2 regions of the Cytobacillus sp. BC1816 genome follow, and region 1 is predicted to be linked to the other one. Evidence: riboswitches for the same ligand, from Rfam matches in the RefSeq annotation. Region 1 holds a riboswitch; the other holds the start of a gene.
The links. A riboswitch is a leader RNA that binds a small molecule or an ion and turns the genes downstream of it on or off. The one in region 1 is predicted to bind preQ1.
Positions count from the first base shown of each region.

Region 1 (14,852 bases):
TCAGGGAATGGTTCCCCTACACCGCAGGCATGCGAGCGGATTAAATTCAACTGAAGATCCTCTACATCTCCCTGATCAATTCTTACATCGCTGAATTTGCCAAAGCCAGTGTTAATGCCGTAAATAACCTTTTCTTCACTTACAATTCTCTTAACGGCTTCACGGCTTTTTTTTACACGCAGCATGCTTTCCTCCGATGCTGCAGCCTTTACTCCTTCAAAAAGCACTCTTTTGACTTCAGACAAAGTAAGAGTATTTCCATTTAAAGTAACCACTTTGTTTTCCTCCCCGCGAGTTAAAGTCATCATCGAATCTGTCAATTTTTCCATTTCATATCCTCCCCGGTACGTTAGCGAGATAAAGAAAAGGCTGTATCTCAAACACAGGTTTGAAATACAGCCTTTTTAAAAAGATTATTTGCAGTATCAGTTTTTAGATGCCTCATCTTTATCACAGCCTAATTTTGATATATTTTCTGAATATAATTAATTCTATGTGCCATATGAGAGGATGTCAATTGATTTTTGCCATTTTTTAACAAGTTAGATTGTTAGAATGGTAACACAGTAAAGCGTTTTTATTTTAGCCATATAAAAAAGCCGGCATTTCTGCCAGCTAGGTTTCATTCAATGTCTTGTCTTTTCAGTGCTTGCTTCAATGTACCGTAAGTATTAATGCCTGTGAAGTCCAGGCCAAGCTGAATGGAAGTCTGGGCAACTTCAGGGCTGATACCGGAGATGGTAGATTTTACCCCCAGCAGCTTTAAAGCTGTCGTTAAAGAGAATATTTGATGGGCAACCATCGTGTCGATGATGGCCACACCTGATAAATCAATGAATAGATGTTCCACATCTGCTTTTGCACATTTTTTCGGAATTTCCTCGAGCAGGATTCGTGCACGTTCCGTGTCAATATTGCCGATAAGCGGCAGTACAGCTGTATGGTCTTTTACAGGAATGACCGGAGTCCCAAGTTCATTAATCAGACTTTGCTGGGCAACAAGCCGATTGGTCGTCAGTTCATAATATTTCTCTGAAAATTTATTGATGAGCTTATCAAAAGCCTTGTTAATGATCGTGCTCCATTTCAATACATCATCTGCTGTGACTTCAGACTTGTTTTCGTTAATGAACTTTTCAACAAAATGCCAATAGGTTTCCCGCACATTGCTTAAAGCTTCCAGTACTTGAAAAATGGGCGTATTAGAATCCACTCTGCTCTCCGCTACTGTAATGGCCCATTCTTCCATATTCCTCTTAAATGTCTCCTCATCAATCAAAGCTGCTGAAACGGTGCGGTTGGTAAACGTATTTTGTTCTCTCAGGAGCTTCTCATAAGCGGGGTCTGCATCAGCAGAATAAATGGAGCCTTTCTGTTTATCCCTTAAAGACAGCCACGTATCTGTGATATTTATTGAATTCTCCTGAATGTAATCATAAAGAAGCCGATTTTTTGCATTCATTCATTTCACCTTGTCTCTTTCTATTTGTAAACAAACTGGTAAGTTCATTGTAGAATGATTTGTGACTAATGAAAAGCAATACAACTTAGGCAGTTATTCACTTCACTGCCCGGCAAAATTTATCCCATTACAAATATTGAAGATTTTCAGCTATACTTAGTTTGTACAGAAATGGATGAATGTAATTTGAAAGGAGTTCTTATGAAATCACTTGTTCTTGCTGAAAAGCCCAGTGTTGCCCGTGAAATTGCACGGGTTCTGGGATGCCGGCAATCTCATAAAAGCTATATGGAAGGCGATAAATATATCGTGACATGGGCTCTTGGCCATTTAATTGAGTTAAAGATGCCTGAGCATTATGACAGCAAATATAAAAACTGGAATCTGGAGGATCTGCCGATTATTCCTGACCAAATGGGCCTTAAGGTGATGAAGCAGACCAGCCACCAGTATAAAGCCATTGAGAACCTGGCAAAGAGGAAGGATATTAAAGAAATTATCATTGCTACTGATGCAGGACGCGAAGGGGAGCTTGTCGCACGCTGGATTTTGGAGAAAATCCGATGGCGCAAGACAATCAAACGCTTATGGATATCTTCTGTAACGGACCGCGCCATCCGTGACGGCTTTCAAAACCTTAAGCCAGGAAAACAATTTGAAGATTTGTATGAATCGGCTGTTTGCCGTGCAGAGGCCGATTGGCTCATCGGGCTGAATGTCACAAGGGCTCTGACTACTAAATACAAGGATCCCCTATCCGCGGGCCGGGTGCAAACGCCGACACTGGCACTCGTGATGGAAAGGGAAACATTCATTCAAAAATTTGTTCCAAAAGAGTATTGGACGATTTACGCACAAATTGGCCCCTTGCAGGCTGACTGGGAGAAAAATGGTGAAAAGCGCATCTTTTCAAAAGAGGCAGCTGAAGGAGTCCTTTCTAAAGTGAAGGGGCAAAAAGCGGTTATCCAGTCCATTAACCGGAAGGAAAAAGCAGAGCCGCAGCCGCTTCCTTATGATTTGACTGAGCTGCAGCGTGACGCCAATAAGCGTTACGGCTTCTCCGCCAAGAAAACGTCAAATGTACTGCAGAAACTTTATGAGCAGCATAAGCTTGTCACCTATCCGCGGACAGACTCACGCTATTTGACAAAAGATATGGAAGCCACCATGATGGATCGTCTTCATGGCATTGCAGCTTCCTATAAGGACGAAGTGAAGCCGATCCTTGCGAATCAGGGCAAGGTCCTGGCAAAGCGAGTCTTTAATAATGAAAAAGTAACTGATCATCATGCAATTATTCCCACTGAAGAACGTGTACACCTCGGTGATTTGTCTGCTGATGAGCGAAAGCTGTACGAATTGATTCTGCGCAGATTTCTGGCCATCTTCCATAACCCTTATAAGTATGAAACCATCCATGCTTCGATTGATGTAAACGGTGAGACATTCACAGCTAAGGAAACAGCAGTTATCGACCTGGGTTATCGCAAGGTTGAACGAAGCAGTGATGAAGAAACAGGTAAACAGAGCCTGAAGAACATCTCAAAAGGACAGAGCTTTACGGTACAAACGGCTGAATTGTCCGCCAAGCATACTGAACCTCCTCTTCGCTATTCCGAAGCTGACATTTTGACACAGATGGAAAAATACAGCCTGGGAACACCTGCGACAAGAGCGGAAATCATTGAACGGCTCCTTGATACGGAAGCGATTGAAAGGCAAAATGGACGTCTGTTCCCGACTAAAAAGGGCAAACAGCTGATGGACCTCGTGAATGAAGATCTGAAATCACCTGAACTGACTGCTAAATGGGAACAGGAATTGGAGAAAATCGCACGAGGAAAAGCAGATCCCAAAGAGTTTCTGCAGAATATCCGCAAGCAGACACGGACATTGGTTTCAGAAATTAAAAAGAGCGATAAATCTTACCGTGCCCACAATCTCACGGGCTCAAAATGTCCAGAATGCGATTCCTTCTTAAAAGAAAGGAATACCAAGGACGGAAAAATACTTGTCTGTTCTAATCTTGATTGCAATTTCCGAAAGCGCAAAGATCCAAAGCTTTCAAACCGCCGCTGCCCTCAGTGCCGCAAAAAAATGGAGATCCACCAGGGCAAAGCAGGAGCATACTTCCAGTGCCGGCCATGTAATGTGGTGGAAAAAGCCCAGGACAAAAAGAAAGCCATCAACAAACGGGAAGAACGAAAACTTGTTCAGAAATACACCCAGAAGGAAGATTCCTTTGGAACAAGTCTTGGTGATTTGCTTAAGGCTGCCATGGAAGATAAGGATTAATATATAGCCCTGGCTGATGCCAGGGCTCTTTCTGTATGAACAGTCATACTCAGCTTGTCCTCTCCATAGCATGTACTATACTGAAAGGAGAGTGATAAGATGTTAACCAGAGTGGCAGACCGTTTCTCCAAGCTTGTGGAAAGGTATCTCCCGGACGCCTTTGTCATTGCGGTATTAATGACTCTGTTTGTGTTTATTGCAGGGTTTTTCATGAAGCCTTCCGAACCTGTTGAGCTGTTTAAATCCTTCGGTGACGGCTTCTGGGTGTATCTTGCTTTTACTATGCAAATGGTGCTCCTCTTAATGACAGGCATGGCGCTTGCTTCTGTTCCTTCTGTACAGCGTATACTTGAAAAGCTGTCCTCCAAAGCGAAGACAGCCAACCAGGCCTACGTGCTGACTTTTCTCGTTTCATCTGCAGCTTATTATATTAACTGGGGCCTTGCTGTTGTCGTTGGCGCCATTATTGCCCGTGAAGTAGGGAAAAGAAATCAGAACGCACACTTCCCCCTATTAGTGGCTGCAGCCTATGCACCAACTGCTCTTTATACTGCTGGATTATCAAGCTCAATTGGTTTGACTGTTGCAACCAAGGGCCATTTTCTGGAGGAAGTGGCTGGCGTCATCCCAACTTCGGAGACCATTTTCCATCCTGGAACAATTGCTATTTTAATTGCTCTTGTTATTACTATGCCGATTTTCATTGTGCTGATGGCACCAAAAAAAGACATTATCTCATACGTTCCCCCTGAGGCACCCAAGCAGGAAGCTGAACAGAAGGAAGTTTTAAAAACTCCCGCCGGAAAGCTCGAAAGAACACCCTTTCTCGGGATCATTACCGGATTAATCGGGTTAATCTATGTCATATTTGAGTTTGTAAACGGGCGTGACCTTGACTTGAATATTATCAATATTGCCTTTCTATCGTTAGGACTCATCCTTCACAAATCGCTCGTACAATACGCCAATGCTTTTAAAGAAGCGGGTTCTGCCATTTCCCCTATCATTCTGCAATTCCCATTTTACGCCGGCATTATCGCCGTTCTCGGCAGCTCCGGGTTAGCAGAGTCTATAATTAATGGGATGGCATCTATAGCAAGTAAAGACACCTTTGATATATTCACCTATTGGGCCGCCGGTCTCGTTAATATTCTTGCTCCTTCAGGCGGCGGACAGTGGGCATTGCAGGGGCCGCTTCAAGTGCCTGCCGGTCTCCAGCTTGGTGTGGATCCCGCCATTACTGCTATGGCTGTAGGCTGGGGTGATGCCTGGACGAATCTGATCCAGCCTTTCTGGGCCCTTCCTATACTAAGTGTGGTCGGCCTCCATATTCGTCATATAATGGGCTACTGTGCATTGCTGGCCATATGGGTGGGCATTGTTACTACGATTTTGATGTTTTTTGTATATTGATTAAGAAAAGCCAAGCCTAATCAAGGTTTGGCTTTTTTGGAAAAAGTCTTCTTGTGTTTCTTACAATTTTGGTAGTATGATATCGTTATTCTGAGATTGAAGTTGGGGAAACAGCATGAAAATAAAAGATTGGGATAAGAATTTAAAAGTAAGGTTATTTGGGGAAGCGCTTATGAATATTACATTCTGGATGTTCTTCCCGTTTTTAACGATTTATTTCGCGGATGAATTCGGAAAAGACAAGGCTGGCTTATTGCTCATTTTTTCTCAGGTATTCTCCGTACTTGCCAACTTAATGGGCGGTTACACAGCTGACCGCTTTGGCCGCAAGAAAATGATGGTTCTCTCTGCATTCGGACAGGGACTTTCATTTATCATTTTTGGATTTGCCAGTTCACCCTGGCTGAATTCTCCGGTGCTTGGATTTATCTGCTTTGCTTTTGTGGGAATATTCGGTTCATTTTATTGGCCGGCAAGCCAGGCAATGGTTGCCGATGTGGTGGAGGAAAAGGACAGAAGCCAGGTATTTGCTATTTTTTACACTTCAATTAATATTGCAGTTGTGGTGGGTCCCATTTTAGGAGCTATTTTCTATGTCCATTACCGTTTTCAGCTTCTTATGGCCGCCGGCATTATCTGTATTCTGTTATCTTTCATCCTTTTCCGGTGGACAAGGGAAACATTGCCAATACAAATACATACAGAAAGCGGAAATAGTAAATGGCATGCAGTTTTATTAAAGCAAACGAAAGATTATGGCATTATCTTCAGGGACAAAACCTTTCTCCTTTTTATCATAGCAGGTGTTCTGGCTGCACAGACTTTTATGCAGCTTGATCTATTAATACCTGTCTATACAAATGAAGCAGTTCATAATCAGTCTCTTTTTAAATGGAATGACTGGTCCTTTTCTGTTCAGGGAGAACAGGCTTTTGGCATTCTGCTGTCTGAGAACGGTTTCCTCGTAGCCTTATTTACCGTAGCCGTAACGAAAATGATGTTAAAGTACAAGGAAAGAAATGTCTTTATCTTATCATCTCTTACTTATGCAGCAGCCATCATCATGTTTGGGCAAACGCAATGGATATGGGGATTAATTCTGGCTATGGCCGTTTTCACTATGGGTGAATTAATGACAGCTGGCCTTCAGCAGAGCTATGTATCAAAAATTGCTCCAGATCATATGCGGGGTCAGTACTTTGCAGCTGCCTCCCTTCGATTCACAATCGGGAAAACCATTGCACCTATCTCCATTCCGCTTACAGTCTGGATCGGATATGACTGGACTTTCTTAATACTGGCGCTGCTGGCTGTTGTAAGTGCGTTTTTGTATTGGCTGATGTTTGCTTTACCTGAAAAAAATAATGCATTCCATGCCAAAAAGGAATCTGTATAAGGTTCCTTTTTAATTACGTCTCCATCCACAGATGGAGACCCAAGGTTCTTGGGCACGATTTTCAGTTCAATAGGTTTCTTTTTGCAAACAGAACAGCTACAATGAAAATGAAGATTCTGACAAAGGAGAATACATAATGAATCAATTTCAAACGAATTTAGAGAAATATGCAGAGCTTGCCGTAAAGGTCGGTGTAAATGTACAAAAAGGACAGACCCTTGTTATTAACACAACACTTGATGCAGCTGAACTGGTTCGTACAATTGTTAAAAAGGCCTATGAAGCGGGAGCTCATAACGTAGTTGTGAACTGGAGCGATGATGCAGTTACTCGCACAAAGTACGATTTGGCACCGGATGAGTCTTTCTCCGAATACCCGGAATGGCGTGCGAAGGAAGTCGAAGATTTAGCTGAAAAGGGTGCGGCATTCATGTCAATCGTTTCAGCAAGCCCAGATTTGCTGAAAGGCGTGAAATCAGAACGAATCGCAAGCTTCCAGAAAGCTGCAGGAAAGGCGCTTGCAAAACACCGAAAATTCATCCAGTCTGATAAAGTAAGCTGGACTGTCATTGCAGCTCCATCTCAAGCCTGGGCAAACATGGTATTCCCTGACGCACCGGAAGAATCGCGCGTAGAAATGCTTTGGGAAGCTATTTTCAAAGCAACTCGCGCTGATTTGGATAACCCGGTTGAAGCCTGGAAAAAGCATGATGAAACACTTCATGAAAAAGTGGATTATTTGAACAGCAAGCGATATCAGAAGCTTCATTATAAAGCTCCAGGTACAGACCTGACAATCGAGCTTCCAAAAGGCCACTTATGGGTCGGGGCAGGCAGCATTAATGAACAGGGACACGAATTCATGGCTAACATGCCAACTGAAGAAGTGTTTACGGTACCTTACAAGACAGGTGTTAACGGCACGGTTTCCAGCACAAAGCCTTTAAGCTATGGCGGAAATATCATCGACAAATTCAGCCTGACATTTGAAAACGGCCGTATTATCGATGTGAAGGCCGAAGAAGGCGAAGAGATTCTTAAGCAGCTTGTTGAGACAGATGAAGGCTCCCACTATCTTGGTGAAGTGGCTCTGGTTCCTTTCAACTCGCCAATTTCACAGTCCAACCTGCTTTTCTATAATACTTTATTTGATGAAAATGCTTCAAACCACCTTGCGATCGGCAGTGCGTATGCATTCTGCATTGAAGGCGGCAAGAAAATGTCCAGTGAAGAACTCGCTGAAAACGGCTTGAACGAAAGCTTAACACATGTTGACTTCATGATCGGTTCCGCTGAAATGGATATCGATGGAATTACTGAAGAAGGCAACGCTGAACCCGTGTTCAGGAAAGGTGATTGGGCATTTTAAAGCGGAAGCGCATTGCCCACGAGGGAACGCAGACTAAGTACGCCACGTCCTGTGGCAACGTCTGCATGACCCACATCCTGTGGGCCTCAAGCACAAGACGAGCCTCCCGGAAAGGCGTCCTTTGTCTTTTGGGCGGCTTGACTTGTGACCCCGAGGGGGTAGGCTGCTTGCGCTAGACGGTTCTTGAAGTTCAAAGTATAATGCTTTCTTATTTTACAAAAAAATCATGCGGTCATTGTGCCGCATGGTTTTTTGTTTTCATCAATACTATTTCACTAACGTTTCCTTCTAAATCAGAAATGAATTCTATGGAATATTTATCTGCCAGGTAGGTGGAAATGGTTTTACCTGACAGCACCTCTTCCCTTACTTCAAGAGGAGTGCCAAACATAGCAGTAATCTCGTCAATGAAAGTTCTCACCCGCTGTCCAGGAATAGAAATTGCGGTTACATTTCCGGTTTCCCGTTCAAAATAATAGGTGATTTCAGGGTACATGACAAAAGGGCTTCCATTTTCAAACCCTTCCTTAATATAATTTGGATCTGACTTCTTAATTTCAGATATGTTTGTGCCAATTGGATAAGGGCTTCCGAGCGGAATTCCCTGTTTGGCTTTTTCAATGGCATCCACGCTGAGTGCCAGGTTTTTAAAAGGATAGTATAGGGCTTCCTCTTTTAACCACAGATTCATCCAGTCGATATCAGAATGATCTTCTTTGTTCAGCTCTATTCGGTCATGAAGGCTCATTGAAAGGGTTTCTTCATTAAATAGCCATGTTGAAATAACCCATCTATCATTCTTATTTTGGGCAGTTTGAAGATACTTCTGATTAATATTTTTTATTTTCGCTTTGGAGGAAGTGATCACTTCTTTTTCTGTATTGATTTTAAGCACTTCTCCATCTTTAATCGCCAGCAGCTGGCCCTTAACCGCATTTTCCCCCTTGGACTGAAAAATCGAAATGATGGTTTTGTTCCTCATTTTCTGAGTGTAAACCTGCTCCTTCGAAGGGTTAAATGACAATTCAGCACTGTTATTCAAGGCTTCCTGTCTATAAGCCTCTTTCGACCCTTTCTCAGCCAGGTAAACTGAGTAATGTCCTGTAAAATAAGAATCGCCTTTCTTCCCTTTCGCACTGTCCTCTTCCAGGATGGTTCTTCTTTCATCTTCAGCATATAGATAAACTGTATATTTCATTTTTCCATCTGCTGCGTCCACCTGGAATAGTGACTTGCCTTCAAGCCAAACAGTATCTTTTTTCTCTTTCCCGACCTCTTGTACAGCTGATGTATTCTGTTCAGCTTCCACTTTATCTTCTTTTTCAAATTTTATTTCTTCTGTATTTAAAGATGCATTTATTTCATTTGAGCATCCTGCTATAGCGGATGACAGCATGGCAATCATGATCATATTTATAAAATTTTTCATTATATTCTCCCTAATGTTATAAAAACATTTCCATTTAAAGTCAAATGTTACAATTACGTTTCAACTAATTAAGTGTAACAAATAGGGATCGTTTCTACAAACCTATCAATATGCTCATTTTTTTACAAAAACAAGGGTTTCCTCCCGTTTCCTTTATATATGACTCTTCTCCTGCTTTACTTATACGGTTGAATAAAACGCCATATGCCCTATTTATCAGCGTTTTACAGTAAGAGACAAGAGGCCCCGGAATAGTTTCCGGAGCCTAATGCTTATATTTCTGCTGGTGCCGATGCATGTTTTTCGGTCAATAGACTTACAGATACGTAAGCAGCAAGTGACAAAGCAATAGGCAATACGACTGTATTCATGCCTAATGCATTTGGATAAAAAGTATGGAATAAAATATACGAAGCAGTTCCGGTTATCATCGAGGCCACAGCCCCATATCTATTTCCCTTAGCCCAATATAGGCCCAGCACAACTGGCCATATGAATGCTGCTTCCAGTCCCCCAAAAGAAAAGAGATTCAGCCAGATCAGCAAATCGGGCGGACTGAGAGCCATGATGCAAACCAGAATTCCAAGCAGGGCTGTAACCGCAAAACTCAGTTTCTTTATGGCAGCTTCTTTGGCATCAGGCTTAATGTAATTAATATAGACATCTTTCACGATCGCCGAGCTGACCAGGAGGAGCAGGGAATCCACTGTTGACATGATGGCAGCCATCGGTGCAGCCAGTACAATTCCCGCAAGCCATGGAGGAAGAACTTCCATGGCAATCAACGGCATAACTTTATCTCCCACTTCAATCCCCGGAAGAATAGGACGGGCAAATACGCCAATTAAATGCATGCCAAGCATGATAAAGCCGACTACTATTGTTCCGATTATAATGGCCCTGTGCATGGCTCTGGCATTTTTATATGACATGGCCCTCACTGCGACCTGAGGAAGGCCTACAACTCCAACTCCCACCAGAATCCAGAATGAGGATACATATAAAGGAGTCAATCCGCCATCAAAGCCAAACGGTGTAATCAGATTCGGATTTTCTGAAGACAGGTCGCTGATAATATTCGGTATTCCTCCACCTGCCACAATAACAGCAACCAGAAGGATCATGGTGCCGATGAACATGATTCCGCCTTGGACAGCATCCGTTACGGCAACAGCACGGAAGCCGCCGATGACCACGTAGACCATAACAGAAGCCGCAAAAATGAATAAAGCAGACAAATAGCTTAATCCTGTCAGTGACTCAATTAATCTTGCTCCGCCAACCCATTGGGCAGCCATGGCAGAAAAAAGGAAAATAATGATGCTGAGAGAGGATAGCCAGACAACCCATCTGCTGTTATATCGTTCTTTTAGAAAATCGATGAGCGTCACAGCATTATACTTTCTTGCTGTGATGGCAAACTTTTTCCCCAGCACCATGAGAACGAAATAACCTGTGACAACCTGTGACATCGCAAGCAGCACCCAGCCAAGCCCCTGTGTGTAAGCAACGCCGGGACCTCCAATGAAACTGCTGGCACTTCCGTAGGTTGCAATCATCGTCATAGCCAGAATAAAACCGCCAAGCTGCCTTCCTCCAAGAAAATAATCCTGCAGGAACGAACTCCCGGTATCAATCTTTCTGCTGGACCATAAGCCTACGAGAAAAATAATAATTAAAAAGATGAGAAGAGGAAAAATTACCTGCCAATTCATTCAGATTCTCCCCCTTCCCCGTTTTCTTCAAACGGCACTTCTTTAAACAGGAACTTAACAGCTGCTGTTACCAGAATCACCATTACGGCAAATCCTGCTACACAGCTCCAGAAAAACCAGGCAGGCAACCCCCAAATATATGTATACTCACCAGCAGGCCCAGACCCCATCCCATAGGCAAACCCATACCACCATACAAAATTGAAGAGCACCAGACCAATGCCAATCCACGCCTCTCTCTCTGCGATTTTGAAGCGCGGATCTTTTTTATGTATGCCTTTCTTCATTTTGTCCCCCTTCAGAGCTTTATTATAGTAACGTACCCTAAAATACAGAATATTCCCTGAATATAATCGCACTTATGTATATTTTCTGCAACAAAAAAAGCAGATTGCTCTGCCTTTTTGATATTATTTTAAAATTTCACTTTAAGCAAGCTATGATCTTAACGATTGTCAATTGTCTCCGGGTAAAGGTCATGGTTCATTAAACGGTAATCTGCCATTTTTTCATATTTCGTCCCCGGCTTGCCGTAGTTGCAATACGGATCAATGGAGATTCCGCCACGTGGCGTAAATTTGCCCCAAACCTCAATATAGCGCGGGTCCATTAATTCAATAAGGTCGTTCATAATGATGTTCATGCAGTCTTCATGGAAATCGCCATGATTTCTAAAGCTGAAAAGATATAGCTTTAATGACTTGCTCTCTACCATTTTCTGATCCGGAATATAGCTGATATAGATGGTCGCAAAATCCGGCTGTCCTGTTTTCGGGCAAAGACTCGTAAACTCAGGGCAATTAAACTTTACAAAATAATCGCGGTTTGGATGCTTATTGTCAAAAGCCTCCAGAATCTCAGGCGAGTATTCAAAAAGATATTTTGTACCCTGATTTCCCAATAGCGTAATATCCGTTAATTCCTCATCTTTTCTTCCTGACATAAAAAAGCCTCCCTTTATACGATCCCGCTGATCCTAAGAAGAGGTCCAAAAAGTACAGCTTAAAAAATAAAAACCATATCCTCTTATGGATATGGTTGATTATTATAATCAAAGCCATAGTTTTTTATAGAGGGTGAAGCTATGAACCTCTCCCGCTCACACGGGAATATTCGAAATATAATTGTCATTGTTACTATAGTGAAAAAGCCTGTTTCTGTCAATAGGGGCTTCTTTATCTGGTTTTCATTTATTCTTTTATAGTATAATTACGTTAATTTTCTTAGAAAGGTGACATGTTATGTGGAATGAATTTAAAAAATTTGCCCTGAAGGGAAATGTGCTTGATTTGGCTGTCGGGGTTGTTATCGGAGCTGCCTTCGGAAAGATTGTATCTTCTCTAGTAGATGATATCATCATGCCGCTTGTGGGATTGCTGATGGGCGGAGTTGACTTTACGGATCTGATGGTAAAAGTCGGCGGGGCTGAGGTCAAATACGGTTTATTCATACAGAATGTGGTTGATTTCTTCATTGTGGCATTCTCTATTTTCATCTTTATCAGGATTATCAACAATCGTTTTAAAAAGAAAGAAGAAGCAACTCCTGCACCAGCTGTGGATAAAAACGTTGAGCTATTAACGGAAATAAGAGACCTTTTAAAAAACCAATAAATGATGAAACTTATATAATAGTTCTGACGTATATACATATACAAATGATTTTAGGGGAGAAATGAAAAAAATGTATGTACAGCAAACCGCAAATAATAGTTATTTGCCTTCAGTTTTACGGGCATTCGCCTTATCATTGGGTATTGCTTTTATCGGAACGATGGCGGGTGTTTTCGTCCCTCCAGCCCTGTTTTTGCCGCTCATGATTCTTGAACTCGGAATGCTGCTTTTCGCTTTCCTGCTTCGCCGCAAAAAGGCCATCGGGTATCCATTCCTGTATGTATTCACATTTATTTCAGGGATGACGACCTATCCGATTGTTGCCCATTACCTGGCTGCCATTGGCCCGAACCCCGTACTGGTCGCACTTGCAGCGACAACGGTTGTGTTTACAGGCCTGGCTGTATACGCTACGACAACCAAGCGGGATTTATCTTTCCTTGGCGGCATGCTGATGGCAGCATTGCTTGCCCTTATTGCAATCTCTATTTTCAGCATCTTCTGGCCGTTAAGCTCTAACGCTATGCTTGCATTCTCCTTTATCGGAGTGCTTGTATTCAGCGGATATGTGCTATTCGATTTCAACCGCATGAAGCATTATGGAGTTTCACCAGAAGAAGTGCCTTTAATGGCTCTTAACCTATACCTTGATTTTATTAACCTGTTCATTAATATTCTTCGTATTTTTGGAATTTTGGGGAGCAGGGACTAAACAGGAGTGCGAACTCCTGTTTTTTTATGTGCAAGCTTCATTTCTTTATTCCTTCAAAAAGATTAGGTATGATCAGAAGTAAATCCGAAAGGCGGGATAATAATGAATTATATTTTGGAAACCCAAAATCCCGATAAAAATATTACGCTTGAACAGGCCATTAATGGCCAATATATAATGGCTGTTTTCGTCCGCCATCTTGGCTGACCGGTGTGCAGAGAATATCTTGCGCAGTTGCGCGAGCGCATAAGTGAATTGGAAGCCAGAGGTTTTCAAGTCATTGTCATTGCTCCTTCTAAAGGAACATTCATCAATCAATTCCTTGAGCAATTCGGCCCGTTCCCTTTTCCAATCCTTGGCGATCCATCCCGGGAAGCTTATAGAGGAATGGGGCATAAAACAATGCCAAAGTGGAAGCTTCTTTCAAAAGCAGCATTTGGATTTATAACAGGAAAAGTCGGCGGCTTTATCCCTAAGGATGAAAAACAAAAGGAGTTTGTCATGAAGTCCATGAAAACTCAGGATGTCTACATTCAAGGCGGGACATGGCTTTTCTCGCCACAGGGAAAGATTTTATGGAAGCATATTGATGAATCCCCTGAAAATCATGCAAAGATTGACGATGTTTTAATGAAAATGGATGAAGTGAAAGCTTAAAAGGCAGTCAATTACTTGGCTGCCTTTCCTTTTGTGATCTCCCATATTTCACGCAAAACCGGCATCTCTTCCATTTCCTCCTTGGTTACAAGATCCCATTGAATGCCGTTCGGCTTTGAATATGGCGTATTTGTTTTGATCAATTCCTTCTCGGTTGCAATCCAGTCGACAGTCAAATCATATGGGTCCCTCGGGATATCTGCCTCTGTAACCTGGGCGCTATTCACTGTTCCAATTACAGGGATTTCAGGATTTCCCAATTCTCTGATTATCGCATATTCACGGTCGGCATAGCCCTCCCCTTTTCCGACACGCCGGCCATCCCGGTGAAGGCCCACTGATCCGGCAAAAAACAAATCAATTTTCGGCAATTCTGTGAGAGGAACTTCTTTACCATATGAGTGGATATGCTTAAGGCTCGCTGCTTTTCGCTCCTCCCCGGCTGGGACCCATTCCGGCTTTACCATAATAAATCCTCCTTTCAGCCTTGGAGTTGGAACCAGCAATGTCTTTCCATCTTTCAAAATTTGTGCACGGACCGGCAGCTGCGGAGAATCAGGATTTACCTTAATTACCTTAGCCTCTTTATACTCAGGCATAGTAAAAACAAATGCAGCCGCTTTTTCAGCTCCTTTGAAATTGGGAATTCTATTTTTTAAAGGAAACGGAAAGCGGCCAAGCTTGTTCTCCTCAAGAAAATTCCATATGTACTCACGGATTTCTTTCTTCGCATTCATTGCGTTTCACTTCCTTTCTTTTATTTTATCCAAAAGGGATAAAACTGAATAGAA
Region 1 covers NZ_CP195611.1:1,020,551-1,035,402, reverse strand. Annotated here, with positions in the region: gene hutH (histidine ammonia-lyase) at 1-275, opposite strand, end outside; gene ACR42H_RS05495 (STAS domain-containing protein) at 623-1,462, opposite strand; gene ACR42H_RS05490 (DNA topoisomerase 3) at 1,664-3,757, shown strand; gene ACR42H_RS05485 (short-chain fatty acid transporter) at 3,857-5,170, shown strand; gene ACR42H_RS05480 (MDR family MFS transporter) at 5,286-6,566, shown strand; gene ACR42H_RS05475 (aminopeptidase) at 6,703-7,935, shown strand; gene ACR42H_RS05470 (hypothetical protein) at 8,168-9,364, opposite strand; gene panF (sodium/pantothenate symporter) at 9,637-11,079, opposite strand; gene ACR42H_RS05460 (YhdT family protein) at 11,076-11,366, opposite strand; gene queF (preQ(1) synthase) at 11,525-12,022, opposite strand; PreQ1 riboswitch class I at 12,133-12,178, opposite strand; gene mscL (large conductance mechanosensitive channel protein MscL) at 12,321-12,692, shown strand; gene ACR42H_RS05445 (Bax inhibitor-1/YccA family protein) at 12,763-13,404, shown strand; gene ACR42H_RS05440 (peroxiredoxin-like family protein) at 13,615-14,061, shown strand; gene ACR42H_RS05435 (5-formyltetrahydrofolate cyclo-ligase) at 14,073-14,798, opposite strand.

Region 2 (14,852 bases), 1.5 Mb from region 1:
TTTCAGTGGCTCTTGAACCCATATGATGATTCATCCCGACGGCATGCGGCACTTCTTTAATGGCACTCTTCACCCTGCTGCGGATTTCTTCATCGGTTAAATCAGTTGTGATTGCCCCTGGACCTAGCCAGCTCCTCTTTCCTCTTTTCGGCTCCATCGGCATATGAACGATCACTTCATGTCCATTTTCACTTGCCAGTTCTGCATCTTCTTTTGTCGTTGGCATAAAAGGCATGATGGCAACCGTTAAGGTCACCGGGAGCTCCATCATTTCTGCTGTTCCCTTCATGTTGTTTCCCAGATCGTCAATGACAATCGCCAATTCAGGTTTTAGCGGGGCAGCACTTATGGAAGTCCCCATACTTGCGAATGAAAAAATCAATAAAAATATACTGATGAATATTTTCATTTTCCATCCTCCTTTGGGCTAGCATTCCCTGAATCTTTAAAACAGTTCCAATGCAAAAACTGCCAGGAATTGATCCTGGCAGCACTTTATTTTTTATGCATTTTAAACTCAAGGAAAAGCTCATTATAATAAGCAAGCATCCTTTTTCCCAGGTTCTCATAAACCTCCAGCCGAGCTGTCATTTCTTCATCGGGATAGAATCGTTCATCTGAGATTGTTTCTTCGTCCATATATTTCATCGCTTCTTTATTCGGCGTTGAATATCCAACGTATTCTGTATTTTGTGCCGCATTTTCCGGGTCAAGGATGAAATTCATGAACTGGTGGGCCGCTTCCGGGTTTTTGGCAGTCTTAGGGATGACCATATTATCAAACCAAAGATTGGAGCCTTCTTCCGGAAGTACATATTCCAGATTATCCTTCTCCCACATGAGCTCCTGTGCCGTGCCGGACCAGACCACCCCAATGCCGGCTTCATCATTTTCCATCAGCATTCTGATTTCATCACCGACAATGGCTTTAATGTTAGGAGTAAGACTATCGAGCTTTTCTTTTGCTTCGATCAAATGGTCTTTATTTTTGTCATTCAGAGAATAATGCAGACTGTTGAGCCCCATGCCCATTACTTCCCGTGCCCCATCAATCAGCAGGATCTGGTTCTTTAATTCAGGGTCCCATAAATCATGCCAGCTTTTGATTTTTTTATCTCCTAAAATATCGGTGTTATAAAGAATCCCGACTGTTCCCCAGAAATATGGAATCGAATATTCATTCCCGGGATCAAAAGGCAGGTTCATAAAACGCTGATCAATATATTTCAGATTCGGAATTTTCGAATGGTCAACCGGCAAAAGCAGGTCTTCCTCTTTCATTTTTTCAATTGCATATTCAGATGGAACGGCAATATCATAGGCTGTGCCGCCCTGTTCAATTTTGGTCATCATGGCTTCATTGGAATCGAACGTCTCATAGATGACTTTTATGCCTGTTTCCTGTTCGAACTTGTCCACCAAGTCTGCATCAATATAGTCGCCCCAGTTAAAAATGGTCAAAGTATTGCCGCTTGTATAGCCCTGAGAGGAATTCAGCCCTGAAACGATGTACAACAAGGCAAATGAAACAATTAGTACGGCGGCGAGCGCCTGAACAAGCTTCTTCATTGCCTCACCCCCATTCCATTCGGCTTATCATTTCGTTTTGTAATAAAGTAATAGCCTATTACCAGAATGATTGTAAATAGGAAAAGCAAAGCAGATAAAGCATTAATATTTAAAGAAACTCCCCGTCTTGCCAGTGAGTAAATCTCGACAGACAATGTGGTAAAGCCGTTGCCTGTAACAAAGAAAGTTACCGCAAAATCATCCAGGGAATACGTCAGGGCCATAAAAAAGCCAGCGAAAATTCCTGGAGTAATATAAGGGAGAATGACTTTAGTCAGCACATCAAACCTGCTTGCCCCAAGATCCATGGCTGCATAAATCATGGACGTGCTCATTTCTTCTATTTTAGGCAAAACCATCAGCACAACAATCGGAACACTAAAGGCAATGTGTGCAAGCAAAACAGATACAAATCCAAGCTTAAGTCCGATCATTGTAAACAGAATCAAAAACGAGGCGCCTATAATGACATCCGGACTGACAATCAGCACATTATTCAGTGACAAGAGCGTGTTTTTCACTCTTCGTTTTCTCGCATAGGCAATGGCAAGTGCTCCAGCCACTCCAATTATAGTCGAAATCGCGGCAGACAATAGGGCAATAATAATAGTGTTAAGGACAATGATGAGCAAGCGGGTATCAGCAAACAGCTCCCGATACCAATCCAGGGTGAAACCTTCGAATTGATACATGGTTCCTCCGCTGTTGAATGAATAAAATATCAAGTAAAAGATCGGGGCGTACAGGATGATAAAGATAAGAGCCAAATAAATCGCCGGCCATCTCCTGTTCTTTTTCATTATAGAATCCCCCGCTTTCTTCTGCCTGTCAGCACCATAATGAACACCATTGCGATAATCAGGAATACGGCAATGGTCGAGCCCATTCCCCAGTCCTGTGTCACTAGAAAATGCTGTTCAATGGCTGTTCCCAGAGTAATGACACGGTTTCCTGCAATCAGCCTTGTCAGCATGAATAGAGAAAGTGCAGGGATAAAGACAATCTGGCATCCTGCTTTCACCCCGTCAAGTGTCAAAGGAAAAATAACGCGTTTAAATGTTACCCAGGAAGACCCGCCTAAATCATTGCTGGCATCAAGAAGGGTTGGATTGAGTTCATCTAAAGAATTAAATATTGGCAAAATCATGAAAGGAAGAAAAATGTATACCGACACAAAGATAAAGCTGAAATCAGTGAACAGAATTTGCCTTCCCCCTATTCCCATGACATCCAAAAAGCTATTCGCTGCCCCATATGTTCCAAAGATGCCCAGAAAAGCATAGGCTTTCAAAAGCAAATTAATCCACGATGGCAGGATAATTAATAAGAGCCAAAGCTGCTTATGTTTCGTCTTAGTAAGCAAAAAGGCTGTCGGATAAGCGATCAGCAATGAAAATAACGTAATTAAAAAGGCATACCAAAAGGAGCTCAGGGTCATTTTTAAATAAACGGGTGTAAAGAACTTTCTATAATTCTCCAAAGTGAAGTGCCCTTCAATATCGAAAAACGAATAATACAGAACAAGAAGCAATGGCGCTACAACAAAGAGGGCAATCCAAAGGACATAAGGAATTAAATAAAAGTTGCGGGAGTTAGTTCTCATGGCTTTCCTCTTCATAAGCTTCAAGACGCTTATCAAATTCCTCTTCTGTTTCCCCATGCCTCATGACGTGTATTGCTTCGGGATCGAAATAAAGGCCAATTTGATCCCCGACTGTCGCCTTTTTGGTTGAATGGACCAGCCATTCATTGCCATCGCTGTCATAGCAGCTGATTTCATAATGGACGCCCCTAAAAAGCTGGGAGTCAACATGTACCTTCAGTTTCCCGTCTTCCGGTGCAGTAATAGCCAGGTCTTCAGGCCGGATGACGATCTCTACATCTTCATTTGGCTCAAAGCCCCCATCAACACACTCAAATAATTTTCCGGCAAACTTTACCTGATAATCTTGGATCATCGTTCCAGCAACAATATTTGATTCCCCAATAAAATCTGCCACAAAACGATTGATCGGCTCATCATAAATATCAGTAGGAGTTCCACTTTGTTCGATGCTTCCACTGTTAAGCACGAAAATTTCATCTGACATGGCTAATGCTTCTTCCTGGTCATGTGTGACGAAAATAAATGTAATGCCCAGATTCCTCTGCAGTTCCCTCAGCTCATATTGCATTTCGGTCCGCAGCTTTAAATCAAGTGCGGATAAAGGCTCATCCAGGAGAATAACCTCTGGTTCATTGACAATGGCACGCGCGATGGCCACACGCTGGCGCTGTCCACCTGACATTTCTTTAATTTCCCGATTTTCGTAGCCTTCAAGGTTCACAAATCTTAGCGCTTCTTTTACTTTCCTATCAATATCTGCATTCTTTAATTTTTTGATTTTTAAACCGAATGCAATATTCTCATACACATTCAGATGCGGAAATAGAGCGTAATCCTGAAAAACAGTGTTTACCTGCCTTTTGTTTGCTGGAACATTATTTATTATTCGCCCATTAAAATAAATGTCCCCTTCGGAAGGTTCAGTAAAGCCGGCAATCAATCGCAATATGGTTGTTTTCCCGCAGCCCGATGGCCCTAAAAGGGTATAGAACTTCCCGCGTTCAATTTCAAAGCTGACATCTTTTAAAACCGGCGGATCATTATCATATCTTTTTGTAACGGAATTAAATCGAATAATGGTGTTATCTGTCATCTAACTCTCCCTATCTATAGAAATTACAGCACTTATGTATTGTTAAGTTCAAACGTATAATATCATAAATTTCTCGGAATCTGTCATATATTGGTGAACATCCTTAACAAAAATATCCCGCAGCCATTGGTGCGGGATATTCAGATACTACACTCCCCGCTTATTGCCCCATACATATGTATGCAGCTGCGGAAGTACTTTAACATCTGTCAAATCACTGTCATGTATCGTTTTTTCAATGAGCCAATCATATTTGTCAAGCAGTCTCTGCAATAAGTTTCGGTCGTCAGCTGTAACAGTGTCATCATTTCCCACCTGCAGATAAAACGGAACACCGGGATAGCGCTTATGAACGTTTTTTGCATATTCATAATCCTTATCATCAAAAACAACAACCTTCAGTGAGAACTGCTGGTCAGCCTTACTTTGGGTCTGAAGATTATTCACAATATAATTGAGCACATCGAAGTCTGTATTCATGCCTGAGCTCGGCGGTTTTGGGGATAGGGTCAGTTCATCAATTTCATAAAACCAATCCTGCCAGCAGCTCCCCTGTGTTTCCAGACAGATCTTAATTTTTTCTGCTTTGAGCAATGAAATAAGATCACTCAAATTTTTTAGAAGGGCTGGATTACCGCCGGATATCGTTACAAAGGAGAATCCATCCCCGCCAAGCTCTTTAAGCTCGTTCCAAATATCCTCCGGTTCCATTTGGCGGATGCTGTCTTTTGCGCTTCCATCCCAGGTAAAGGATGAATCACACCAGCTGCAGGAATAATCACATCCTGCTGTACGGACGAACATCGTTTTCTGGCCGATCACCATCCCTTCACCCTGAATGGTTGGCCCAAATATTTCAAGAACAGGAATCTTACTCAACCTCCATCCACTCCCTTCTTGCTTCAGCATAGCTTGTAGGAGTTTCAAAAAGGCGCACAAATTCTACTCTTGCCCCAATATATTGCTCTTTTCTGTTTTGAAGGCTGTCTGCCATTTTTTCATAAATCCAGACAACCATATTCTCTGCTGTCGTATTCATTGGCGGCAGTGTCTCATTCAGATACTTGTGGTCCAGAAATATTTCAATTTCGTTTTTCCAAATTTCTTTAATGTCGCCAAAATCTATCATTAACCCTCTGTCATCCACAAATCCGCTTAGGCCAAAAACCACCTTGTAGGTGTGCCCATGCAGGTTTTTGCATTTGCCTTCATAGCAATGCAGATGGTGGGCTGAATCAAAAGTGAATTCCTTGCTGACCAATACACGCTTTTGGTGGTATTTCAGCTGATCGGGTTTAATATCCTCATTAATTTTCTGCAGTTTATCAACAATCCTGAAACCGTACATGGCTTAAAGCTCCTCCTTTTCCTTGAGGTATTCTTCAAGGCCATTTTTCCTTAAATGGCATGCAGGACACTCACCGCAGCCATCAGCCGGAATTCCGTTATAGCATGTCAGTGTCTTCTCACGCACATAATCGAGGGCATTTAATTCATCTGCCAGCTTCCATGTCTCTGCTTTGTTAAGCCACATTAAAGGTGTATGGATCACAAACTGGTGATCCATTGATAGATTAAGTGTAACATTTAATGATTTAATAAAAATATCTCTGCAGTCAGGGTAGCCGCTGAAATCTGTCTCACACACCCCGGTTATAATATGCTTTGCGTTGATCTGACTGGCCAGCACACCGGCAAATGACAGGAATAAAAGGTTTCTCCCAGGCACAAATGTGGATGGGAGCTCGCCTTCCTCCCCATCCTTAACTTCAATCTCATCACGGGTAAGTGCATTTGGTGCCAGCTGATTCAATAGGGACATATCCAGAATGTGGTGCCTGATTCCCAGCTCTTTTGCTATTTGCTGTGCACATTCGATCTCCAGCTTATGACGCTGATTATAATTAAAAGTGACTGCTTCCACTTCTGCAAAACGTTCCTTTGCCCAGAATAAGCAAGTTGTACTATCCTGACCACCGCTGAACACAACGAGTGCTTTGTCATTTTTCATATAAAAATTCTCCTTTAAATAGAAAAACAGGACCACTAAGAAAGCAGACCTGTTTTCCTTAGTTTTTTAAAGAGGGTAGCTAGAACCTCTACCGTGTACACGGATTTGTTATTGAACTATCAGTTTATATTATCATCTTTAATGATTTTTTAGAAGGCTTTAATTTATACAGCAAAAAAGTTTTATTATTCAAAATCGCGGGAAAGTAATAATGCAGCGCCAATTTCTGAAGGAGGGACTGAAGCCATGATCCGGTTTACATCGACTTCACGCTATTCCTTTGGCATTGCAAAAAAAGGGACATTTGCAAGAAGGTCTGCAGGAATGAATATCCAGGATAGGACCACTATGATACGTCTGGGACTGCTGCAATAATCGGAACCGGCAAAAAAGGTGCAGCTGTTGCCTGGCACCTTTTTTGCATTTTAATTTTCGAAATCGGCTTCCAGGAGGTCCCACGCTGTAATGATGCCTTTTGGTTTTTCAGTCGGCTTTCCATTCTCGGTAACAATAATCCCTTCCAGCTTTTCACTTTTATTTCGGGAGTACTCAAACATATCCTCTAATTCAAATATTGATGTATCTTTGCCGGCAAACGAGATTTGATGCTTCGATTTCTTGTTGAAAAGCTCTTTAATTTTCACCTTTTTCAACTGGATTGTTTCTTCTGTAAAGTGCTCTGCCATCCATTTCACGATATCTGCCGAAGTTAATAGCCATGAATATTCCTCTTTTCTCGAGTAAATCGGGAATTGGGAGTGCGAAAATTTGTTGATTATGGCAAGTACATCTGCTAGCTTGCCATCTTCATAAAAATAAAATACGGGAGTTGCAGCTATGGAGAGTGCTGTTTTTGGCTTTTCAAAATGGCCTGCAATTCTTTCAATCTTTTCTACCGTCTCCCGATGGGGCTCCGCAATATAATAATCAAGGTCTATTTTTTCATGGACAATGGCATTTCGCAGTTTGGCAAACTGGTGCAAATCATCTTCATATAATCGAATCAGCGAATGGTTTTTCTGTATTTCTATAAGTTTATAAAATCTATCTGTTCTGGCGTTTTTAGCAGATTGTTTTAAGGCTTTGTGAATACGGTTAAAGGCAGCCTCAAATCTTTCTGATAAGTTCATTTCTATGTCTGCTTCCAATATGATCTCTCCCTAAATTGGTAATATCCCTCCTCTATTCCCAAAATGATGGACAAACTAAACTTTGAAGATAATGGTATGAATACTGGCAGAATAATTTGCACAAAAAGAATTTTCAGTCTATTATAGAATATTATATTCTTCAGCTGAGGACTTTGCATAAATATATAACTTTACTAATAATTTTTTTCGTTCTACCGTTAAACGATATGACTATACCTTTTCAAAGGAAAGAATAATGAATGCATTTCTTTATAACGAAAATGAATATTTATTATATCTAAATAATATTTCATTCCTCCGCACAACAAATTTCTGCGAAAGCTGGTGAAATGATGAGATACACTTTACACCCTTTGGGGGAAGATGCTGTTCTTGTTGAGCTTGGGAAAGAAATCAGCAAGGAAACACATCGGAAAGTTCAATCGCTGACTGCCTTTCTCGAAAAGCACCCACCCGAATGGATGATTGAATACATACCTGCTTACACAACTGTAACCATTTTTTATAATCCATTTGAAGCCTATCAGCTTTCAAATGGCCAGCTCCCGTTTGATTTCGTGTGTTCACTGATAACACCGCTTATTGAAGAACTGACGGAAAATGATATGCAGGAACCTCAAATCGTTGAAATACCGGTATGCTATGGAGGAGAATTTGGGCCGGATCTTGATTTTGTGGCAGAGCATAATGGGATTACACCTGAAGAAGTTATTGAAGTTCACTCTTCAGGCAGTTACTTGGTCTATATGATTGGATTTGCACCGGGATTCCCTTTTATTGGCGGAATGTCAGAGCAAATTGCCGCACCAAGACGGGATACGCCACGTCTAAAGATACCGGAAAGAACGGTAGGGATTGCCGGTATGCAGACAGGGATTTACCCCATTGAGACGCCAGGCGGCTGGCAGCTGATTGGGCGTACTCCTGTTAAATTGTTTCGGCCGATGGATGAATCCCCTACTCTCCTGAAAGCAGGCGACCATATCAAATTCAAGCCAATCAGTCTGGAAGAATACCATCATTGGGAGGAGACGGAACAATGATTAACGTTTTAAAGCCCGGACTTCTTTCAAGCATTCAGGACCTGGGGAGAACCGGGTACCAAAAGTATGGCGTGATTTCCAGCGGGGCAATGGACCCTTTTTCACACCGGATGGCCAATCTCCTGGCTGGAAACAAAGAAAATGATCCTGTTTTAGAAATAACGATGATGGGTCCAATGCTAACATTTAAAGAGGATACACTCATTTCAATTTGCGGAGGGGACCTATCCCCTTCCATCAATGGCCAGCCTGTTCGGACATGGAGATCCGTTTTAGTGAAAAAAGGCAGTGAACTTAAATTCGGCCAGTGCCGTAAAGGGTGCCGAGCCTATCTGGCTGTTGCGGGCGGATTTTCGGTACCTGAAGTCATGAACAGCAAATCCACATACCTCCGCGCAGGCCTTGGCGGTTATAAAGGCAGAGCATTAAAGTCAGGAGACCTGCTGGAAACCGGCAAACCTTCTCTCCAGTCATTGAAAATAACGGAGTATTTGACAAAACAGATTCTTGATAGAACCTTTGTTGAAAACGACTGGGGTATTGCATCAGAACTCATACCGGACACAGCGGCAAATCCAGAAATCAGAATAACCAGGGGCCGCCAATTTGATTTATTTTCTGAAGCAAGCAAGGTTCAGCTTTTTAAACATGCCTTTGAAGTGACCTCACAATCGGACAGAATGGGTTACAGACTGAAAGGCCCTGCCCTTGCGCTATCAGAACATGCTGAGCAAATATCTGAAGCTGTAAATTTTGGCTCCATACAAGTTCCTCCGGATGGAAATCCGATTGTATTGCTGGCTGACAGGCAAACAACGGGGGGTTACCCCAAAATTGGACAGGCTGCTGCTGTCGATCTTCCCCTTCTGGCGCAGGCCAAACCTGGAGACTCCTTAAGTTTTGCAGAAATTTCAAATGAACAGGCGCAGCAGTTATTAATTAAGAGAGAAATGAAATTAAAGGAATTAAAGCAAGGTATATTTTTAAAAACAAGAGGAGGCAATTAAGATGCACATTGTAGACATTAATTGTGATATGGGAGAAAGCTTTGGCTTATACAAGATGGGGCGAGATGAGGAAATTCTTGATCATATAACTTCTGCCAATATTGCATGCGGATTTCATGCCGGCGACCCAGCGACCATGCGAAAAACAGTTAAGATGGCACTTGAGAAGAATGTTGGTCTGGGAGTCCATCCGGGACTCCAGGATCTCCATGGATTCGGCCGGAGGGATATCAACATAACCCCTCAGGAAGCTTATGACTTAGTGGTCTATCAAATTGGCGCTTTGTATGCATTTGTTAAATCAGAAGGCGGAAAGCTTCAGCATGTAAAACCGCACGGTGCATTATTCAACATGGCCTCAAAAAGCGCACCATTATCAGAAGCAATCGCAGAAGCGGTTTATAAAGTCGATCCTGAACTGATTCTTTTCGGGCTCTCTGGAAGCGAATTAGTAAAAGCCGGCAGGAAAATCGGACTCCGCTCTGCAAATGAAGTGTTCTCAGACCGCACGTACCAGGAGGATGGATCTCTTACTTCAAGAAGGGAAAACAATGCACTTATTACAGATCATAGCGACGCTGTAAATCAGGTAATCCGCATGGTCAAGGATGGAAAAGTTCATTCTGTCCAGGGTACAGATGTTTCCATTGAGGCAAATACGATATGCATCCATGGTGACGGGGAAAGTGCACTTGAATTTGCCCAATATATTCCGAAAGCTCTGAATGAAGCAGGCATCCAAGTAGCAAAAATCAGCGATTTTTTGAAATAATATCGGTATTCGTTGAAATAATGAAAAATTGGTGTTCCTTTATGGATGACCGCATAAAACAAGAATAATTGATACTGCATAGGTTTCAATGGTTCTCATCTGCTTGTAATAGTGCAAATGAGGTTTTATAAGATAGTGTGTAGGTTTTTCGGGCGGCTGTCGGGTATAGTTCTGTTGAAGTCGAATAATTAAGCGCGAATGGCACTGATAGGGGGGAATAGTGCCGTTGAAGTCGAATGATAAAGCTTGAATGGCACTCATCAGCTGGAATAGTGCCGTTGAAGCCCTATAATTAAGCGCGATTGGCACTGAATCATTACTAAAAGTGCTGCTGCAAGGTAAAAGAAGCACGAAAGATAACCACAAAAAGAATTATTGGGGGAAAAAGAATGAAAAAGCAATCTAATGCCAGTCTATTGCTTGGTGCCGCTTTCCTTATGGCCACTTCTGCCATTGGCCCAGGCTTTCTGACACAAACAACAGTTTTTACAGAAACCCTGCTTGCGAGTTTTGGGTTTGTCATTTTAATTTCTATTATTATCGATATTGGGGCACAGATGAATATCTGGCGAATCATTGCCGTTTCTGAAAAACGCGCACAGGATATTGCCAACGATGTCCTTCCGGGACTGGGATATTTCCTTGCTGCCCTGATTGTCATGGGCGGACTTGCTTTTAATATTGGGAATATTGCTGGTGCCGGTTTAGGAACAAATGTTATTTTCGGGATATCCCCTGAAATGGGCGCTCTTTTAAGCGGAATTTTGGCAATCGGCATCTTTCTTGTAAAAGAAGCGGGCAGATTAATGGACCGTTTCACACAGATTTTAGGATTTGTCATGATTGGATTAACTCTTTATGTAATGTTTACTGCACAGCCTCCTGTCGGTGAGGCAGTTGTCAAAACGTTTGCGCCGGATAAAATTGATATCCTGGCCATTATTACACTTGTCGGCGGAACGGTTGGGGGTTATATTACCTTCGCTGGCGGCCATCGTTTAATTGATGCTGGAATCAAAGGAAAAGAAGCTCTGCCGGAAGTCACAAAGAGCTCAGTCAGTGCAATCGGGATCGCTTCCATTATGCGCATTTTCCTGTTTCTTGCTGCACTGGGTGTGGTTTCACAGGGCCTTGCACTCGATCCATCCAACCCCCCTGCTTCTGTCTTCCAGCTGGCAGCGGGCAATATTGGTTATAAGATATTTGGAGTAGTTATGTGGGCAGCTGCCATTACTTCTGTTGTCGGTGCAGCTTATACATCGGTCTCATTCATTCGGACATTGAGCCCTGCTGTCGAGAAATATCATAAATGGGTCATTGTCGGCTTTATCGCCATTTCTACATTTGTTTTTGTTTTGATTGGAAAACCGGTAAAAATATTAGTTTTAGTTGGTTCATTAAACGGTCTTATCCTGCCAATTGCATTAGGTGTAATGCTGATTGCTGCCTATAAAACCAAAATTGTCGGCGATTATAAACATCCTCTTTGGATGACGATTTTCGGACTTATTATCGTGATTGCTATGTCTTACATGGGGATTTATTCATTAATCAATGGTATCCCCGAGCTATTTAAATAAGCATGAAAGGAGATTTTCATATGAACTCCCCTTCTCAATTGAATCCCGATGAAGCGCGCAAATTGATACGTGTCCAGGATTGGAATAATCCAACTGCAGGAATGGCTAATGGCTTTATTCAAGCTAATCTGGCTATATTGCCAAAAGAACTGGCCTTTGAATTTCTGCTTTTCTGCCAGCGTAATCCTAAATCCTGTCCAATCATTGATGTGACTGAACCAGGTTCACCCGTGCCAATGCTGTCAGCTCCCAATGCTGATATTAGAACCGACCTGCCAAAATACAGGGTATATAAAAACGGAGAGCTCGCTGAGGAACTTTCAGACATAACATCTTATTGGAATGATGATATGGTAGCATTTCTGATCGGATGCAGCTTTACGTTCGAAGACGCCTTGCTCAAAAATAATATCCCTATACGCCATATTGAGGAAAATCGGAATGTCCCGATGTATATAACCAATGTTGGATGTGTGGGTGCAGGCCGGTTTGAAGGACCAATGGTAGTGAGTATGCGTCCGATGACAGAGAAGGAAGCCATTAGAGCTGTACAGGTGACAAGCCGCTTCCCATCTGTCCATGGGGCCCCTGTCCATATTGGAAATCCTGAAGCAATCGGCATTAACAATGTTCAACGCCCTGATTTTGGAGACGCTGTGACCATTAAAGATGGAGAGGTACCGGTTTTTTGGGCCTGCGGGGTCACACCTCAGGCAGTTGCCATGCATGTGAAGCCGGAGATTATAATTACACATGCTCCGGGACATATGTTTATTACTGATTTGAAAAATGAGGAGTTTTCGGTTTTATAGGAAAAAGGCGTCCAGTGGGCGCCTTTTACTTTTTGTTTTTCAAATAATTCAGGGCATCATGATGATCCTTTTTCATAATCTGTTCAATTATTGGGTCTGCGGGAATGACTTCCCTGCTTTTTTTATTAATTGTCCGGTAAACGGGCCTAATCGACGAAAGACTGCTTTTCACCTTCCATTCGCTATCCTGGAATACAATTTTCAAATCGATGAGACCAAGATGATTGCCCCAATATCCAGCCTGGACAGCAGCCGTTCCGTTAATGGTACCAGTCTCTAAGTCAATGCCAGGCAGCTTTTGCAGTTCATCTTTAACAGGAAAAACAGAATGGCTGTGACCGAATAGAATGGCATCTAATCCCTTAACTTTGCTGAGGGCATGAACTGAATTGCCCTTTTTTTCATCTAGTCCTTTATCGGATTGGAGACCGGTATGCGCAAGAGCCACAATGATATCTGCCCCTTTACTTTTCATAATAGGGATAAAATGCTCGGCAGTTTCCTTTATATTTTTCACTTTAAGGTTTCCGTGAAAATACTCTTTATTCCATTCTGCAACAATCGGTGTGATAAAGCCAATGACACCAACTTTCAGCTTATGCTTCTCCCCTGATGTATCTGTTACTTCTTTCTCTATGATGGTATAGGGATTAAAATAATTCAAATCATCCTCATCGAGCTGATTGCTGTCTTCAACATATATATTGGCATTGACATAAGGAAAGTTAGCTCCCCTGAGGCTTTCTTCCATAAAATCAATTCCGTAATTAAATTCATGATTTCCCACCGTCGCAGCATCATAAAGCAAGGTATTCATGGCTTTAAAGACAGGATGGACATTAGCCATGTCAAGCGGATGGCTTCTATAGGCATACTCATCGAGTCCGTTTCCTTCAAGAATGTCCCCATTATCAAATAGAAGGGAGTTAGGAGACTCATTTCTTGCCTGTTTAATCAAGCTGGCCGTTCTTGAAAGCCCAAACTCCACTGTTTTCTTGCGGTCTTCGTAATCATAACCAATCATGTTTCCATGCAAATCAGTGGTTTCCATCAGGCGCAGATGGATGGTTGGCGGTCCGGATACTTCAGCTTCCGTCTGGTTCCAGACAATCAGCAGGGCTATGAATAATAACAGCGTGATTAAGTATTTTTTCATTCCCTTTTTCATTCCATCTCCCCCAGATGATCAAAGATAAGTTCTCTTATTTTCTCTCGATGCAAGAAAATTAATCAGAGATTGGGGGCTTATGAAAAAAGAAGAAAAAAAGGAAAATTTTGAAACTTTTTATCGTTTTATTCGTTATAAAAGAAAATGAAAATGGAGGTCCTGCATGGTTAAACAAAAAAAATTCTGGGTTTGGGCATTGTTGTTCTTTATTTTAGAATCAATTTTAGCAGCGGGTGTTTCACTTTTTTTTCACTTGCCTCTGCTTGATACCATGGCCTACAGCAGCTTTATTCTTTTTGCATTAAGCCTATTTGCTTTTTCACAGGGTGATGCCTGGACAAATAATGTGATTGCTGATTCAAAGCTAAATATGATGACTCATATGAACGAAGAAGAAAGAGCGGATTTTTTCATTAATATCAATCCGTTTCTAGCAGGGACTTTTGCTTTTTTTATTGTTGGAATAATTATTACTGCGTATTTGTTTATTATTTAATATGCTTTCCGCGGGAGGCATGAGATCCTCCTCCCGCCGGAGTCAAGTATCCTCCGCTCCAATCAGCCCAGCAGTAAAATAAAGTTTGGTGTTTTAAACTAGTTGACTTTGAAAGTAACTACTATTTTTTGTAGAGAGTTTTTAATATGATTTTCTCCCAGCTTTTCCAGTTCAGCACGTTTTTCAGGCATATTCTTGTTCGTACCCCCTTTCCTACCGGGTACCTGAGTGCAGGTTCTTTTTCCCTGAGAATGCTTACTGCTTTTTTCGCTACGATTAGCGGATCTTCATAAATGGGCTCGCCTTGATCAAGGTAATTTTGAATTTTTGACATATATGGATAATAAGGTGAGTCTTTTTTCAAGGATGGTTCCGCAATCTTTTTCCCTGTTGTCCAGATGCCTGTCCTGAATGATCCTGGCTCAATCAGCACAACATTTACGCCAAACGGTTTCATTTCAAGTCTAAGTGATTCACTCCACCCTTCTACAGCAAATTTTGATGCGGCATATGGCGATAAGCCTGGAAACCCGATTCTCCCGCT
Region 2 covers NZ_CP195611.1:2,523,094-2,537,945, forward strand. Annotated here, with positions in the region: gene ACR42H_RS12950 (divergent polysaccharide deacetylase family protein) at 1-409, opposite strand, end outside; gene ACR42H_RS12955 (ABC transporter substrate-binding protein) at 496-1,569, opposite strand; gene ACR42H_RS12960 (ABC transporter permease) at 1,566-2,369, opposite strand; gene ACR42H_RS12965 (ABC transporter permease) at 2,369-3,172, opposite strand; gene ACR42H_RS12970 (ABC transporter ATP-binding protein) at 3,162-4,268, opposite strand; gene queE (7-carboxy-7-deazaguanine synthase QueE) at 4,416-5,147, opposite strand; gene queD (6-carboxytetrahydropterin synthase QueD) at 5,140-5,616, opposite strand; gene queC (7-cyano-7-deazaguanine synthase QueC) at 5,620-6,279, opposite strand; PreQ1 riboswitch class I at 6,332-6,374, opposite strand; gene ACR42H_RS12990 (hypothetical protein) at 6,526-6,654, shown strand; gene ACR42H_RS12995 (CBS domain-containing protein) at 6,705-7,427, opposite strand; gene pxpB (5-oxoprolinase subunit PxpB) at 7,763-8,473, shown strand; gene ACR42H_RS13005 (biotin-dependent carboxyltransferase family protein) at 8,470-9,480, shown strand; gene ACR42H_RS13010 (LamB/YcsF family protein) at 9,482-10,252, shown strand; gene ACR42H_RS13015 (NRAMP family divalent metal transporter) at 10,642-11,832, shown strand; gene ACR42H_RS13020 (putative hydro-lyase) at 11,853-12,644, shown strand; gene ACR42H_RS13025 (metallophosphoesterase) at 12,670-13,812, opposite strand; gene ACR42H_RS13030 (hypothetical protein) at 13,976-14,308, shown strand; gene ACR42H_RS13035 (SDR family oxidoreductase) at 14,430-14,852, opposite strand, start outside.
Region 2: linked by a shared signal. The riboswitch ahead of queC (7-cyano-7-deazaguanine synthase QueC) and the one ahead of queF (preQ(1) synthase) in region 1 are both predicted to bind preQ1.